2 regions of the Arthrobacter sp. NPDC057009 genome follow, and region 1 is predicted to be linked to the other one. Evidence: predicted binding sites of a transcription regulator. Region 1 holds the regulator's gene; the other holds the start of a gene.

Region 1 (9,961 bases):
CGCAGGGCATCGAGGCCCAGACGCTCGCCAACCTGTACCTGGCGATGGAAAACGACCTCACCATCATCCCGGTCCTCAACAAGATCGACCTGCCCGCAGCCCAGCCGGAGAAGTACGCAGCCGAACTCGCAGGCCTCATCGGCGGCGACCCCGAGGACGTTCTGCTGGTATCGGGCAAGACCGGCGTGGGCGTTGAGGCGCTGCTGGACAAGATCGTGCGCGACCTGCCCGCACCCGTTGGCGACCCGGAAGCCCCCGCCCGGGCCATGATCTTCGACTCCGTCTACGACACCTACCGTGGCGTGGTCACGTACGTCCGTGTGGTGGACGGCATGCTCCACCCGCGTGAGCGCATCCAGATGATGTCCACCAAGGCCAGCCACGAGCTCCTGGAGATCGGCGTCAGCGCCCCGGAACCCACGCCCTCCAAGGGCCTCGGCGTCGGCGAGGTGGGCTATCTCATCACCGGCGTAAAGGACGTCCGGCAGTCCAAGGTTGGCGACACCGTCACCAACCTGGCCAAGCCCGCCGCCGAATCGCTGGGCGGCTACGAGGACCCGAAGCCCATGGTGTTCTCCGGCCTCTACCCCCTCGACGGCACCGACTACCCGGTGCTTCGCGACGCCCTGGACAAGCTCAAGCTCAACGACGCGGCCCTGGTCTACGAGCCGGAAACCTCCGCCGCCCTCGGCTTCGGCTTCCGCGTGGGCTTCCTGGGCCTGCTGCACCTTGAAATCGTCCGTGAGCGGCTGGAGCGCGAGTTCAACCTGGACCTGATCTCCACTGCGCCAAACGTTGTTTACGAAGTCACGCTGGAGGACAAGAGCCACGTCACCGTGACCAACCCCAGCGAGTTCCCGGCCGGCAAGATCAAAGAGGTCCAGGAACCCATGGTGGCAGCCACCATCCTGGCGCCCAATGAATTCGTGGGCGCCATCATGGAGCTCTGCCAGGGCCGCCGCGGCCAGATGCGCGGCATGGACTACCTGTCCGAGGACCGCGTGGAGCTCCGCTACTGGATCCCGCTGGCCGAGATCGTCTTCGACTTCTTCGACCTGCTCAAGTCCAAGACGCGCGGCTACGCCTCGCTGGACTGGAAGGCCGACGGCGAACAGGTCGCGGACCTGGTCAAGGTGGACATCCTGCTTCAGGGCGAACAGGTGGACGCCTTCAGCGCCATCACGCACAAGGACAAGGCGTACGCCTACGGTGTGATGATGACCGGCAAGCTGCGCGAGCTCATCCCGCGGCAGCAGTTCGAGGTGCCCATCCAGGCCGCCATCGGGTCCCGGATCATCGCCCGCGAGTCCATCCGCGCCATCCGCAAGGACGTGCTGGCCAAGTGCTACGGCGGTGACATCTCCCGTAAGCGCAAACTGCTGGAGAAGCAGAAGGAAGGCAAGAAGCGCATGAAGATGGTGGGGCGCGTGGAAGTGCCGCAGGAAGCCTTCATTGCAGCCCTGACCACCGACGACTCCTCCAAGGACAAGGCCAAGAAGTAGTGATGACCGTGGCCGTAAGCTCCGGAGGCCGCACCCATGCCTAGCGTTCTTCCCCTGGGCGACCCCGCGCCGTCGGACGGCCTGCTGCCGCCGCAGGCGCTGGAGGGTGCAGCCAGCCGGGCCTTCGGGCTTTATGTGCACATCCCGTTTTGCGCGGTGCGCTGCGGGTACTGCGACTTCAACACCTACACCGCCACCGAGCTCGGAGGCGGGGCGTCCCAGGATGCCTACGCCTCCACTGCCATCTCGGAAGTGGACTTTGCCGCGCGGGTCCTTGAGCAGTCGGGCCTGCCGGCCCGGAAGCTGAGCACCGTGTTCTTCGGCGGCGGCACGCCTACGCTGCTCCCTGCCGGGGACCTGGCGCGAATCCTCCGCGCGGCCATCGACCGCTGGGGCATCGAACCCGGTGCCGAAGTGACCACGGAGGCCAACCCGGACTCGGTCACGCCCGAATCCCTGCAGCTGCTTGCCGATGCGGGATTCACCCGCGTGTCTTTCGGCATGCAGTCCGCTGTGCCCCACGTCCTGAAGGTCCTTGACCGGACCCACACCCCCAGCCGCGTCCCGCTCGTGGTGCAGTGGGCGCGCGACGCCGGCCTCTCGGTCAGCCTGGACCTGATCTACGGCACGCCGGGGGAATCGATGGAGGACTGGCGCCTCTCGCTTGAGACGGCGCTGTCCTACCAGCCGGACCACATCAGCGCCTACGCGCTGATCATCGAGGACGGCACCAAGCTCGCCGCCCAGATCCGCCGTGGTGAAGTTCCGGGGATCGACGACGACGACCACGCCGACAAGTATGAGCTCGCCGACCGGATGATCACCGGCGCCGGCCTGCACTGGTACGAGGTCAGCAACTGGTCCGCGACGCCGGAGCAGGCGTGCCGCCACAACCTTGCCTACTGGCGCGGGGATGACTGGTGGGGGATCGGCCCGGGTGCGCACTCACACGTTGGCGGGGTGCGCTGGTGGAACGTCAAGCATCCCACCGCCTATGCCGGCCGGCTGGGTTCAGGCGTCTCCCCGGCGGCCGGCCGCGAGACTCTCGACGCGGAAACGCGCAGAATCGAAAAGGTGCTGCTGGAGGCCCGGCTGTCCTCAGGGCTAGATACCGCTGCCCTCTCGCCGTCCGGAAGGAAGGCCGTGGCCGGGCTGATCGCCGACGGCCTGGTGGTACCGCAGCAGGTTTTCAGGGGCCGCCTGGTCCTGACGCTGAAGGGCCGCCTGTTGGCCGATGCCGTGGTCCGCAGGATCCTGCCCGACTGAACTTGCAAAACCAACGCGAGGTCAGATACCGCCCCAATCCTTCGAGGATATTGGGCAGTATCTGACCTCGCGTTGTTTTGGTGAGCTCGTTACTTAATCCAGCGGAGGTTGTACTGGTACCGGTGCGGCTGGCCCTTGTTGACGTGGACGCCGGCGGACACCGCGAAACACGTCAGCGCAATCCAAATGAGCGTGGCGAGGACCGCGAACAGGTTTCCGACGACGGGAAGCAGCACCAGCAGGTTCGCCACGAACGCCGCGATTGTCGGCGGCAGGGTGAAGTTGAGCGCTTCCTTGGACTCCTGCGCAGTGAAGGGACCGCGGTCGCGGAAGATGAGGTAGATCAGCAGGGCCGGAACACACCCGAGGATGCCGCCGAAGTGCGCCAGGGTGGCCCACTGCCGGTCCTCGCTGGCCGTCAGCGGAAGCGCGTTGGCCGGAACGCCATGGTACTGGGGCAGGTCCTGGCCGGACTGGGTGTCCCTGCGGTCGCGAGCGTCTTCTGCCACGGTGTCTTCCTTTAGCTTGCGTTGGTGCGATCGTGCTTTTTGTGCGGTGCGTGTGGCGCCGGGCCGCAGTGCGGTGACGCCGTACCAAGGATACCGGGCCGTAGGGGCAACCGTGGGCCCAACGCTGAAACACGGGGAATGGCCGTGGAACTAGGGCACCGTCAGGAAGTCGATGACCTCTTCCACCCGGCCCAGCAGGGCGGGCTCGAGGTCAGCGTATGTCCGCACCGCGCCGAGGAGCTTCTGCCAGCCGAGGCCAATGTCCTCCTTGGTCTCGTGCGGCCAGCCGAAGGCGGTGAGGATCCCCGTTTTCCAGTCTGTGCCGCGGGGCACCACGGGCCACTGCGGAATTCCCAGCACCGACGGCCGGATCGCCTGCCACACGTCCACATACGGGTGGCCCACGATCAGCACGTTCCCGGCGGCGCCGGGGGACGCCATCACGGCGTCGGCAATTCGGGACTCCTTGGAGTCGGGGACCAGGTGGTCCACCAGAACCCCCAGCCGGCGGCCGGGACCGGGCCGGAAGTCGGCAACCGCTGCCGCCAGGTCATCGATGCCGTGCAGGGGCTCGACGACGATGCCCTCCACCCGGAGGTCGTCGCCCCACACTTTTTCCACGAGCTCGGCATCATGCTTGCCTTCAACCCAGATGCGGCTGGCCTTGGCCACCTGGGCGCGCTGCCCTTCCACGCGCACCGAGCCCGACGCCGTCCGTGTGGCCGTGGCGGACCCGGCGGCTTTTGCCTTGGGAGCCGGCGGCATCAGTCGGATCGGCTGTCCCTCGAGGAGGAATCCGAAGCCAAGCTTGAAGGACCGGGACTTGCCGCGGCGGTCTTCGAGCGCCACCACGTGCATGCCGCCGGACTTCTCCACCCGGGTCACGGCGCCCACCCAGCCGGACTGGGCGTCCTCGAGCACCATCCCGCGCTCCACCGGCACCTCGGGCAGGCTGTTCTTGGCGGGAGCTGCAATCTCCTGCGGGCCCCAGTTCTGGTACTGCATTCATTCACCGCTTTGCAATAGGAGTCTGCATGGAAAAGAGCCGCTCCGGCAGCGTGCATGCCGCCGGGGGCAGGCGCCCGGATTTTCGCCCGGAGCGGTACCAATGCTAACAACGGGGCGAGTCATATTAGACTTGTTAGCACTTAGGCATGTCGAGTGCTAACCATGGCGTTTACGGGCGGGATCAGGCCCGGCGCGGATAAGGCCAAAAGGAGGTGGACTGTGAGCGAACCACGGAAGCTTGAGGTGCTGCGCGCCATCGTGGAGGACTATGTCCATTCCCGCGAACCCGTCGGCTCCAAGGCGCTGGTGGAACGGCATCATCTGGGCGTTTCCAGCGCCACCATCCGCAATGACATGGCGGCACTGGAGGACGAGGGCCTCATCACGGCCCCGCACACCAGCGCAGGCAGGATTCCCACGGACAAGGGTTACCGCCTGTTCGTGGACCAGATCTCGGCGGTCAAACCTCTCTCTCCGGCGGAGAAGCGAGCCATCCAGACGCTGCTCGAGGGATCCGAGGACCTCGACGACGTCCTGGACCGGACGGCGAGGCTTCTGTCCCAGCTGACCAACCAGGTCGCCGTCGTGCAGTACCCGCACCTCAGCCGCGCCGTGGTCCGGCACATTGAATTCGTGCTCCTGGCGCCGCGCAAGGTGCTGATCGTACTGATTGCCGACTCCGGCAAGGTGGACCAGCGCGTTGTCGACGCCGGGCAGGACCTGTCAGACGACACAATCGCCGCCCTCCGAACCCGCTTCCTGACTGGCGTGGCCGGAACACCGGTGGCCATCCTGCCCCAGCACCTGGCCGCCGTCGTGGCCGGCTGCGCGCCGGCGGAACGCCCCGCGGCCATGGCCCTCGCGAAGGGACTGGAAGGCCTCGCCCACAACAGCCGCGAAGACCGCATGGTCATGGCAGGGACCGCCAACCTCGCGCGGTCCAACGTGGATTTCCCGCTCAGCATCGGACCAGTCCTGGAGGCCCTCGAGGAGCAGGTGGTGATGCTACGGCTCCTGAGCGACATGGCGCAGGACCCGCGGGGAGTGGCCGTCAGCATCGGCCGCGAAAACCCCTACGACGGGCTGGCCGAGGCGTCGGTCGTGGCTACCGGCTACGGCCCTGACGCTTCCGCCAAGGTGGGCATCCTCGGCCCCACCCGGATGGACTATCCCACCACCATGGCCGCCGTGCGCGCGGTGGCCCGCTACCTTTCGAGGATTCTGGGACCGTGACCGGACGCCCCGGACATCCTCTGACCACAGGCAGTACAACCAGGAAGAGATACGAACTTTGAGCAGCCACTACGACGTTCTTGGAGTCTCCCCGGAAGCCACCGGCGAAGAGATCAAAAAGGCCTACCGCAAGCTGGCCCGCTCCCTTCACCCGGACGTCAACCCGGGCGAAGAGGCCGCGGAACGGTTCAAGGCCGTAACCCACGCCTATGAGGTGCTGTCCGATCCGCAGAAGCGCAGGGTCTACGACACCACCGGCAACGAGAATGGCACCGACAACGGCTTCGGCGGCGGCGGCTACGCCGGGCAGGGCTTCGCGTTCCAGGACATCTTCGACACCTTCTTCGGCGCCGGCGGCACTACCGGACCTGCGTCCCGCGTCCGCCGCGGCCAGGACGCGCTCATCAGTGTCCGGATCGAGCTGCGCGACGCCGTCTTTGGCGTCAACAAGAAGCTGGAAGTGGACACGGCCGTCACCTGCCCCACGTGTGAAGGGTCCTGCTGCCAGCCGGGCACGCATCCGGAACGCTGCGACATCTGCGGCGGCAGCGGCCAGGTCCAGCGGGCAGTCCGCTCCATCCTGGGCCAGGTCATGACCGCCGCGCCCTGCGGTTCCTGCGAGGGCTTCGGCACAGTCATCAAGGACCCCTGCAACGAGTGCAGCGGCCAGGGCCGCATCCGCAGCCGCCGCTCCCTGACCATCAAGGTCCCCGCCGGCGTGGCCACCGGAACACGGATCCAGCTCTCGGGACAGGGCGAGGCCGGCCCCGCGGGCGGACCGTCCGGTGACCTCTACGTGGAAATCCGCGTCAACAATGACTCCACCTACGTCCGCGAGGGCGACGACCTGCACGCAACCCTGAACATCCCCATGACTGCTGCCGCCCTCGGCACGGAACTGAGCTTGGAGACCTTCGACGGGAAGCAGGAGATCGATGTCAAGGCGGGCACCCAGTCCGGCGAGATCATCACGCTCCGAGGCCTTGGCGTCACCCACCTGCGCGGCTACGGCCGCGGCGACCTCAAGGTCCACCTGCAGGTGGAAACGCCATCCAAGCTCGACCCCGCGCAGGAAGACCTGCTCCGGCAGCTGGCCAAGCTCCGCGGTGAACAGTTCTCCGAGGGCAAGCTCGCGGCGAGCGGCGGCGTCTTCGCCAAGCTGCGGGACCGCCTCGGTAACCTGTAGCGGTGAGCAACCCCGTATTCTTCACCCCGGCCGGCACGCTGGACAGCACCGCTCCCGGTTCCCTGTTCATCCTCGACGGCGCCGAGGCCCGGCACGCCGTTACGGTCAAACGGCTGGCGGTGGGGGAGCAGGTGGACATTGCCGACGGTGCCGGCAGGCGCATCACCGGGACGGTCACCGAAGCCGCCCCCGCCGAACTGACTGTCGAATGCACGTCCGTCAGCATGGAGCAGCGGCCGGACGTCCGGCTGGTCCTCGTGCAGGCACTCGCCAAGGGCGACCGCGATGAGTTGGCGATCGAAACCGCCACCGAACTCGGCATCGACGCGGTGATCCCCTGGCAGTCGGAACGCTCCATCGTCAGGTGGAAGGGTGACCGGGCAGCTAAGGCCCATGGCAAATGGCAGTCCGCCGTAACGGCCGCCGCCAAGCAGGCGCGCCGCGCCTGGATCCCCGAGGTGCGTCCCGCCGTCGACACCCAGGCCCTGGCCAAAGAGGTGGCAGGCGCGGGTCTTGCCGTCATTCTGCACGAGGACGCGGTCACGCCGCTGCGGCAGGTCCTCGCGAATTGGTACGGCAAGTGGTCGGAGGAACACCAGGGGGCGGGAGCGGACGCCACCGAGATCCTCCTCGTCGTCGGCCCCGAAGGGGGCATCGGCCCCCGCGAGGTCACCCGGCTGTGCAGCGCGGGTGCGGTCACGGCGCTGCTGGGACCGCATGTGCTGCGGTCATCGACCGCCGGACCGGCCGGCGTCGTGGTTGCCAGCGACGTCCTCGGACGCTGGTAGCCCGCAGCTCCACCTGCGCCCTGGGGCAGCCGAGGCGGTGTCAGGTGAAGAGGCGCCCTCAGATGAAGGGGTAGACCGGGAACACGTCCCGTTCACCTGTCCCTGCAGTCGCAGGAACCTTCGGCTGCCCGGTCGCCGGATGGCCGCTGTCAAGATCGGGCAGGTCGAAGCCGGGAAGCGGTGCCTGCCTGTCGTCCACGAGTTTGATGTTCGTCACTGCGCCTTGCACCTCCTGTAGGTTTTCGCCCATTCTCACCGCGGCCGATCAAGGACAGATCGGGCTTGCCGCAAGGTTGGATCAAAAAATCACACGGGACAGGCGGAGAGCTGCTAGCGTACAGTAAACCCGCGGGAGTCCACGTTCGGTTCATCCTCGGCCCGGCCGGGGTTGATCTGGGAGACGCGCACCTCGTAATTGCCGGGCGCGAGGTTAACCGTGATGCCGAAGACTCCGGCAGCGGCCGGATCGGCTGCCGCCGAGACTTCGCCGGTGAGGTAGTTTTCCTTGTCGCCGTTGTCCTGGACCTTCAGGATGCGCCAGTGCAGTTTGCCGTTGGGCACGGTGCTTCGCCCGGAGATCTTGACGCGCCCGTCGCCGACCCCGGTGCCCTCTTGCGGATCAATGATCCACACCGGCGCCACCATTCCGGCGCTGCGGGGTGTGGGCGCACCGAGCTTGACGTGTTTGAAGGCCAGGTAATCGGTGTGCCCGTCCACCAGGATCACCACTTCGATCTGCTGGCCGGCGTCGATCAGCCCCGAACTGGCGCCGGCGGCCGTGGCCGTGTAGACGAGTTGCTGGATGGCCCGCTGGGCCATGTCCGCGTCAAGGTTGCTGTTGAAGGCGTCCGCGGAAACGTCCACGGTAATGACGTTGGTGCCCGAGATCGATGTGGCGAGGTTCTTGGGGTTCTGCCATGGCGTGAAGAAGTCCGGATCCAGCGGCGTCTCCGACATCATGGCGCGAAGGGCCCGCGTGATGGGGTTTTCATCGTCCGGCACGTCGCGGAACTCGCGGTACAGGAACACGTTGCTGTTGCTCCGCCCGATCCAATAGACGGGCGCCTTATTGGACGACTGCGTTGTTTCCAGCGGCGCGCTGGTGGTGGGAACGCCGTCGGTGCCGGCGGCCCGCCGGGACGAGGACGTCGGAGAATTTGCGGCGGTCCCCGCGGGACCGGGGTCGGCGATGCACCCGGACAGCAGCAGGGCAGCAGGAAGCACGGCGGACAGCATGACGGAGCGCATCCGCGTTACTTTCCGGGCCGGAGTTCCTGGCTGACTGATGCTGGCGATCCCTTCGAAACAGCAGTTGCTTGCGGGCACGCCGGACCGTTCCCGGCGGGCTCCTTGTCCAGCATTACACGAGAGTCTGGAGCAGAGTGCGCCTTTCGCGGCAGGCGGCGGAACTGCAACGGGAACGATATGAGGCCGATACAAAGTTGATATCTAATCGCGGGAACGCGTTACGGAATTGCGGTCCGCCGTGACCTTCCGGGGCAGCAGGCCAGGGGCGTCCGCTGGCGTAAGATGTAAGGACGCAAACGAGTTATATTCCGAACTGGAGGAACCGAAGGCCCGAGGGCCGTCACCATGACTGAATCAGCAAACGGAAAGCGCCGCCTCAACACGGGGGACCGCACCACGGGTGAATTTCCCCATACTCTCCCCGGTGTCCGGACGGAGGTGGTCATCTTCGATAACTCTGATCAGATGGTGCAGTCGCTGGGTAGCCACGACGAAGCCCTCCGCTTTATCGAGGACCAGTTCCCGGCCGTCAGTTTCCACGTCCGCGGCAACGAACTCTCCATCAACGGACCCGCGGCCGACGTTCCGCGGATCATGCGGCTGCTCAACGAGGTCCGGGGACTCGTGGCCCGCGGGACCGTGATCACGCCTGCAGTCCTCCAGCAGCTGGTTTCGATGCTCCGGAGCCAGTCGCTGCAGAATCCGGTGGAGGTGCTGACCCACGACATCCTGTCCAGCCGCGGCAAAACCATCCGGCCCAAGACCCTGAACCAGAAGAACTATGTGGATGCGATCGACTCCAACACAGTGATCTTCGGGATCGGCCCCGCAGGCACCGGCAAGACCTACCTCGCGGTGGCCAAGGCGGTGCAGGCGCTGCAGCAAAAGGAAGTCAGCCGGATCATCCTCACCCGCCCCGCCGTGGAAGCGGGCGAACGGCTCGGGTTCCTGCCCGGCACGCTCAGCGACAAGATCGATCCGTACCTGCGGCCGCTGTACGACGCGCTGCACGACATGATGGATCCGGAGTCGATTCCCCGGCTGATGGCGGCCGGGACCATCGAAGTCGCGCCGCTCGCCTACATGCGTGGCCGGACGCTGAACGACGCCTTCATCATCCTTGACGAGGCGCAGAACACCACGCCGGAACAGATGAAGATGTTCCTGACCCGCCTCGGCTTCGGCTCCAAGATGGTGGTCACCGGCGACGTCACGCAGGTG
Region 2 (5,795 bases), on a different contig from region 1:
GACATGACCCTGTGCATCTCCCTCTCGGCCCGGCCGAGCAACAACGGGACCCGCTTCCACAACCACCTGTACGACCAGCTGGGCCTGAACTGGATCTACAAGGCCTTCGCGCCCACTGACCTGGCCCAGGCGATCGCGGGCGTCCGCGGCCTGGGGATCCGGGGCTGCGCCGTCTCCATGCCCTACAAGGAGGACGTCATTGCCCTGGTGGACGCCATGGACCCGTCCGCGAAGGCGATCGACTCCGTCAACACCATCGTCAACGACGGCGGGCGGCTGACCGCATACAACACCGACTACACGGCGATCGAGCAGCTGCTGCAGAGCAACGCCGTGCCCGTCGGGTCGTCGGTGCTGCTCAAAGGCGCCGGCGGCATGGCCAAGGCCACGGCCGCGGCGCTGCGTGACGCGGGCTTCAAGGACGTCACCATCATCGCCCGCAACGAAGCCGCCGGCAGGGCGCTCGCCGATCTCTACGGCTTCGCCTGGCGCGCCGAACTCGGCACCGGCGCGGAGGCGACGGCGGACATGATCATCAACGTCACGCCCGTGGGAATGGCCGGGGGACCCGAAGCGGACGCGCTGTCCTTTCCCGCCGAAACCATCGAGGCCGCCAAGGTTGTCTTCGACGTCGTAGCGCTGCCCCCGGAAACGCCGCTCATCAAGGCGGGGCGGGCGGCCCGAAAGCAGGTCATCACCGGTGCGGAGGTGGCCACCATCCAGGCGCTGGAGCAGTTTGTGCTGTACACGGGCATCCGGCCCACGGAGCAGCAGGTCCGGGACGCCGAGGCGTTCGTGCGCGCCCAGTAGTTAGCAGGCGCAGTAGTTAGCAGGCGCAGGAGGTAGTGGTCCCCGTACTTACACGGGCTCCACGGAGACAGCCACTCTTTCCTCCCCGATCCGGGTGAGGACCAGGGTGGCTGTCTTCTTGGCGGTTTTGCCTTCGGCTTTACCGCCTTTGCCGGCGCCCTTGCCCGCCGGCAGCAGCTGCTTGCGCAGCTCCTCCGGGGTGACGGAGGTGCCGCGCTTCTTGATGTCCAGCACGCCGACGCCGTTGTCCCGGACCCAGCCCTTGAGGGCTTTGACGTTGAACGGCATGACCTCCAGGACCCGGTAAGCCCGCGCGAACGGCGTGTCCACCAGCTCCGGGCCGCAGATGTAGGCAATGTGCTCGTCCACGAGATGCCCGCCCAGTTCCAGGGCGAGGTCGGCCACGAGACCGGCCCGGATGACCGCGCCGTCCGGCTCGTACAGGTAGCCCTCCACCGGGCCGACGGGGGCTACGGGTCCGGCGTCGAACCCCTCGCCGCTGGTCATTTCCGCGGCGCCGTCCGGCCCGATGACCAGGGCGGCGCGGCGGACGCCGGGACGGGCCACGGCGTTGAACCACAGCGTGACTTCCGTGACGTCCCCGCCCACGGAGACCCACTGCGCCTCGCAGCCGGCAGGCACCGATTCATGTGGCATGCCGGGGCCCATCTTGACGCCGACGGCGCGCCCTGCAGCGGCGAGCGACTCCACGAAGGACAGCGGCGGAGAGAAGGCCTCGGGATCCCAGATCCGCTTGGTGCCGGACGTGGTGGTGGTGCGGCGGGCCGGGTCCAGCCAGACGCCGGCCCCGTCCTCCAGCTCCACCGACGTCGCGTCCGAATGGACCACCCTGGCGTGCGGAAAGGGGATCAGGTTGATGGTGGCGCAGGCGGCGGTGGTCTCGTCGACCTCCACGGCGGTCACGGCGATGTCCAGCGACGCCAGGGCCATGGCATCGGAGCCGAGGCCGCAGCCGAGGTCGGCGACGTGCCGGACGCCGGCCTGGGCAAAGCGCTGCGCATGCCGGGCCGCGACGTTGAGCCGGGTGGCCTGCTCCAGGCCGGCCTGGGTGAAGAGCATCTGCCGGGCGAATTCGCCGAACTTGGCCTCGGCCTTGGTCCGGAGCCGTGACTGGGTCAGGACGGCGGACACGAGTTCGGGGGAGTGGCCGGCCTTGCGGAGGTTTGCTGTGAGGGTGAAGGAATCGTCTTCCCGGTAGGGTCCGAGCGAGGCCAGCAGCTCCCATCCTTCTTCTGTGAGGAGCGGGGCGATCTGGTCCTGCGGTGCTTCAGACATGGGATCAAGCCTAGTGGAGCGGCCGCCCCGGCTGTTCCCGATAGGGTGGTCTGAATGGAATCCAGCGAAACGCCCGCCCCAGGTCAGTCCGGTTCAGGTCAGCCCGAACGCAACAACCCTGATCCGGTGCCGGAGCAGCATGGCCGCCTGGTCCGGTATGCGCGCCCGGCGCTGATCGCCGGCGCTGTGGTCGCCGTCGTCTGCCTTGTCCTGCTGGTGATCATTTTCCTGCTGGACTCCTTCAACGCCACCGTCTATTCAGTGGGCGGCAAGGACATCAGCGACGCCACCGAGGAAGCCCGGCAGATCCGCGATCTGTATCTGGGCGCGCGTATAGGCGGCATCGTGGTGCTGATTGTGTCGGTCCTGACCGCCGCGGCGTCCGCCGCCGTCCTGGTCCGCGAGCAGCGGAAGACAGGAGACGCCGACGGCGGCGAGGACCTGGGGTTCGACGACCTCGCCGGCCGCTGACTGCCGCAGCCGGAACGGTTACGGGCCGGGGCAGCGTGGGTTACGTGAGGTGAATTTCTGGCACTCGCCTTGACCGAGTGCTAACCCCTTACATAGAGTCATCATTAGCACTCTCCCTAGGCGGGTGCTAATACACGAAGAGCTGCCAGCCTGGCTGCTGCCGGCACCGCGACGACGGTCTGCCGCCACGGCGCAACAGTTTTTACTGTCCATGAATTTTGACGAAAAGGAGAGGTCCGAGTGTCGGTCTCTATTAAGCCTCTTGAGGATCGCATTGTTGTCCGCCCGCTCGAAGCCGAGCAGACCACCGCTTCCGGCCTGGTTATCCCGGACTCCGCACAGGAGAAGCCGCAGGAAGGCGAAGTTGTAGCAGTGGGCCCCGGCCGCTTCGAAGACGGCAACCGCGTGCCGGTGGACGTAGCCGTTGGCGACGTCGTCATCTACTCCAAGTACGGCGGAACCGAAGTCAAGACCGGCGGCACCGAGTACCTCGTGCTTTCCGCCCGCGACGTTCTGGCGATCGTCGTTAAGTAACTCTTTGGGTCCCCGTGCCGCTGCCCGCGTCTGATTTTTTCTGACCGGGCGGCTGCACGGGGTTCTGTCTTGAAAGGACAAACCATGGCAAAGCAGCTTGCGTTTAACGACGCTGCCCGCCGGTCGCTTGAAGCCGGCATCGACAAGCTCGCCAACACGGTTAAGGTGACGCTTGGTCCCCGCGGCCGCAACGTCGTGCTGGACAAGAAGTGGGGCGCCCCCACCATCACCAACGACGGCGTGACCATCGCCCGGGAAGTCGAGCTGGACGACCCGTACGAGAACCTTGGCGCCCAGCTGGCCAAGGAAGTCGCCACCAAGACGAACGACGTCGCCGGTGACGGCACCACCACCGCCACCGTGCTCGCCCAGGCACTGGTCAAGGAAGGCCTGCGCAACGTAGCCGCCGGCGCCGCTCCGGGCCAGATCAAGCGCGGCATCGAGGTCTCCGTGGAGGCCATCGCTGCGCGCCTGCTGGAGAACGCCCGTCCCGTCGAAGGCACGCAGGTGGCCAACGTTGCCGCCATCTCCGCCCAGAGCGAAGAGGTTGGCGAGCTGCTCGCCGAGGCATTCGGCAAGGTTGGCAAGGATGGTGTGATCACCATCGAGGAATCCTCCACCACGCAGACCGAGCTGGCCCTCACCGAAGGCATGCAGTTCGACAAGGGCTACCTGTCCCCGTACTTCATCACCGACGCGGACCGCCAGGAAGCCGTCCTCGAGGACGCCCTTATCCTGATCAACCAGGGCAAGATCTCCTCGCTGCAGGAATTCCTGCCGCTGCTGGAAAAGGCCCTGCAGGCGTCCAAGCCCCTGTTCATCATTGCCGAGGACGTCGACGGCGAGGCCCTGTCCACGCTGATCGTCAACCGCATCCGCGGCACCCTGAACGTCGTGGCGGTCAAGGCCCCGGGCTTCGGCGACCGCCGCAAGGCCATGCTGCAGGACATCGCCACCCTCACCGGTGCGCAGGTTGTCTCCCCGGAACTCGGCCTGAGCCTGGATACCGTTGGCCTCGAGGTGCTGGGTACCGCCCGCCGCATCACGGTGACGAAGGACAACACCACGATCGTTGACGGCGCAGGTTCGGCTGAAGACGTGTCCGCACGCGTTGCGCAGCTGCGCGCCGAGCTGGCCCGCACCGATTCCGACTGGGACCGGGAAAAGCTGCAGGAACGCCTGGCCAAGCTGGCCGGCGGCATCGGCGTGATCAAGGTCGGCGCAGCCACCGAGGTTGAGCTGAAGGAAAAGAAGCACCGCATCGAAGATGCAGTGTCCTCTACCCGCGCCGCCCTTGAAGAAGGCATCGTGGCCGGTGGCGGTTCCGCCCTGATCCACGCGCTGAAGGCACTCGACGAGGACCCGGCCGTCACGGCGCTCGAAGGTGACGCGGCTGCCGCCGTCGGCATCGTCCGCCGTGCGCTGGTCCAGCCGCTGCGCTGGATCGCCCAGAACGCCGGCCACGACGGCTACGTTGTGACCGCACGGGTTGCCGAGCAGGACAACAACCACGGCTTCAACGCCAAGTCCGGCGAGTACGAGGACCTGATCGCAGCGGGCGTCATCGACCCCGTCAAGGTCACCCGCGCAGCACTGCGCAACGCAGCCTCCATCGCTGCGCTGGTGCTCACCACCGAGACCCTTGTGGCCGACAAGCCGGCCGAGGAAGACGAGCACGCAGGCCACAGCCACTAAGCTGCTGCCCGCACCCGCGGTTTCCGAAAGGGGCCCGGTCCAGCTGACGCTGGGCCGGGTCCCTTGGTGTTGCAGGGACCTGCTTGCCTGAGCCCGTTAGCCCGGTTTATCGCAGCGCGTCCAGCGCAGCGCGTCGAGCGCAGCACGTCCAGCGCAGCGCGCTGATCCTAGCGCCGGGCGCGGAGGGCCTGCCGCCGAAGCCGGAGCGCCGCGCCGTCGGAAAGCCGCCTGGTGACCAGCCGGTGGAAGTACAGGACCGCGACGGCGGCTGCCACGATGCCGCCGAGGTTCACGAGCAGCTGCAGGGCAGAACCGGCCGCCTTGTTGAATTCGCCCAGGACCAGTGCCACGGCGACGAAACCGGCCGCGGGGACGGTGGTCACCGAAATAAAGACCCCGATCAGGGCGGCCGAGCGCCCGCTGATGACCGACAGCATCCCGGCGCCGCCGGCGAGGACGGCCACGACCAGGGAAAACGGTCCGGGGTGGTAGATGAACTCCGCAGCGGAGGCGCGGTCCAGCACGTCCCGGGGGAACAGGTTGGCGGGCAGTGCAAGCCAGGTGATCAGCGCGGTGGTGAGCATCGCCGTCGGGAAGCCCAGGCCGAGGGCCAGCGACGCGCGCCCGCCGAGCCTCCAGTTGCCGCGCACCACGGCGACAGCCAGGGCAGCAAGCGGCCCGAACTCGGGCCCCACGGCCATGGCGCCGACGATGGCGATGGTCGAATCGGTAACGATGCCGATGGCGGCCAGCAGGGTGGCCAGCACGAGGAACGACAGGAAGGTCCAGCTGAGCCGCGACTCCTCGCCGGTCTGCCGCGATACCTCCTCCCAAATGACCGTGTCGGCACCTTCCCCCGGGGCGGTCTCCTCGGCCCTGTCAGCCCGGTCTGAGAGGACGAACTCCGGGGCGGACACGGCAATGGACCCGAGACTTTCGATCTTCAGGACATGGAGCTTTTCCAGCAGTTCCTCCACCGATTCCCGTGC

The links. Region 1 encodes HrcA, which represses chaperone genes, less so after heat shock. Its sites were predicted from a motif close to TTNGCACTCGNNNNNNNCGAGTGCNAA; they were not measured.
Region 2: the regulator HrcA is predicted to act here: its motif matches at 2,635-2,661, upstream of groES (co-chaperone GroES).

The regions. Positions count from the first base shown of each region.
Region 1 is NZ_JBHUSB010000002.1:139,468-149,428, reverse strand. It holds gene lepA (translation elongation factor 4) at 1-1,502, shown strand, start outside; gene hemW (radical SAM family heme chaperone HemW) at 1,539-2,768, shown strand; gene ACFTR6_RS03860 (DUF4870 domain-containing protein) at 2,858-3,277, opposite strand; gene ACFTR6_RS03855 (DUF3097 domain-containing protein) at 3,428-4,282, opposite strand; gene hrcA (heat-inducible transcriptional repressor HrcA) at 4,505-5,518, shown strand; gene dnaJ (molecular chaperone DnaJ) at 5,577-6,704, shown strand; gene ACFTR6_RS03840 (16S rRNA (uracil(1498)-N(3))-methyltransferase) at 6,707-7,492, shown strand; gene ACFTR6_RS03835 (hypothetical protein) at 7,551-7,709, opposite strand; gene ACFTR6_RS03830 (GerMN domain-containing protein) at 7,823-8,740, opposite strand; gene ACFTR6_RS03825 (PhoH family protein) at 9,086-9,961, shown strand, end outside.
Region 2 is NZ_JBHUSB010000001.1:537,936-543,730, reverse strand. It holds gene ACFTR6_RS02520 (shikimate 5-dehydrogenase) at 1-810, shown strand, start outside; gene ACFTR6_RS02515 (SAM-dependent methyltransferase) at 859-2,106, opposite strand; gene ACFTR6_RS02510 (hypothetical protein) at 2,161-2,577, shown strand; gene groES (co-chaperone GroES) at 2,818-3,111, shown strand; gene groL (chaperonin GroEL) at 3,196-4,806, shown strand; gene ACFTR6_RS02495 (DUF389 domain-containing protein) at 4,974-5,795, opposite strand, start outside.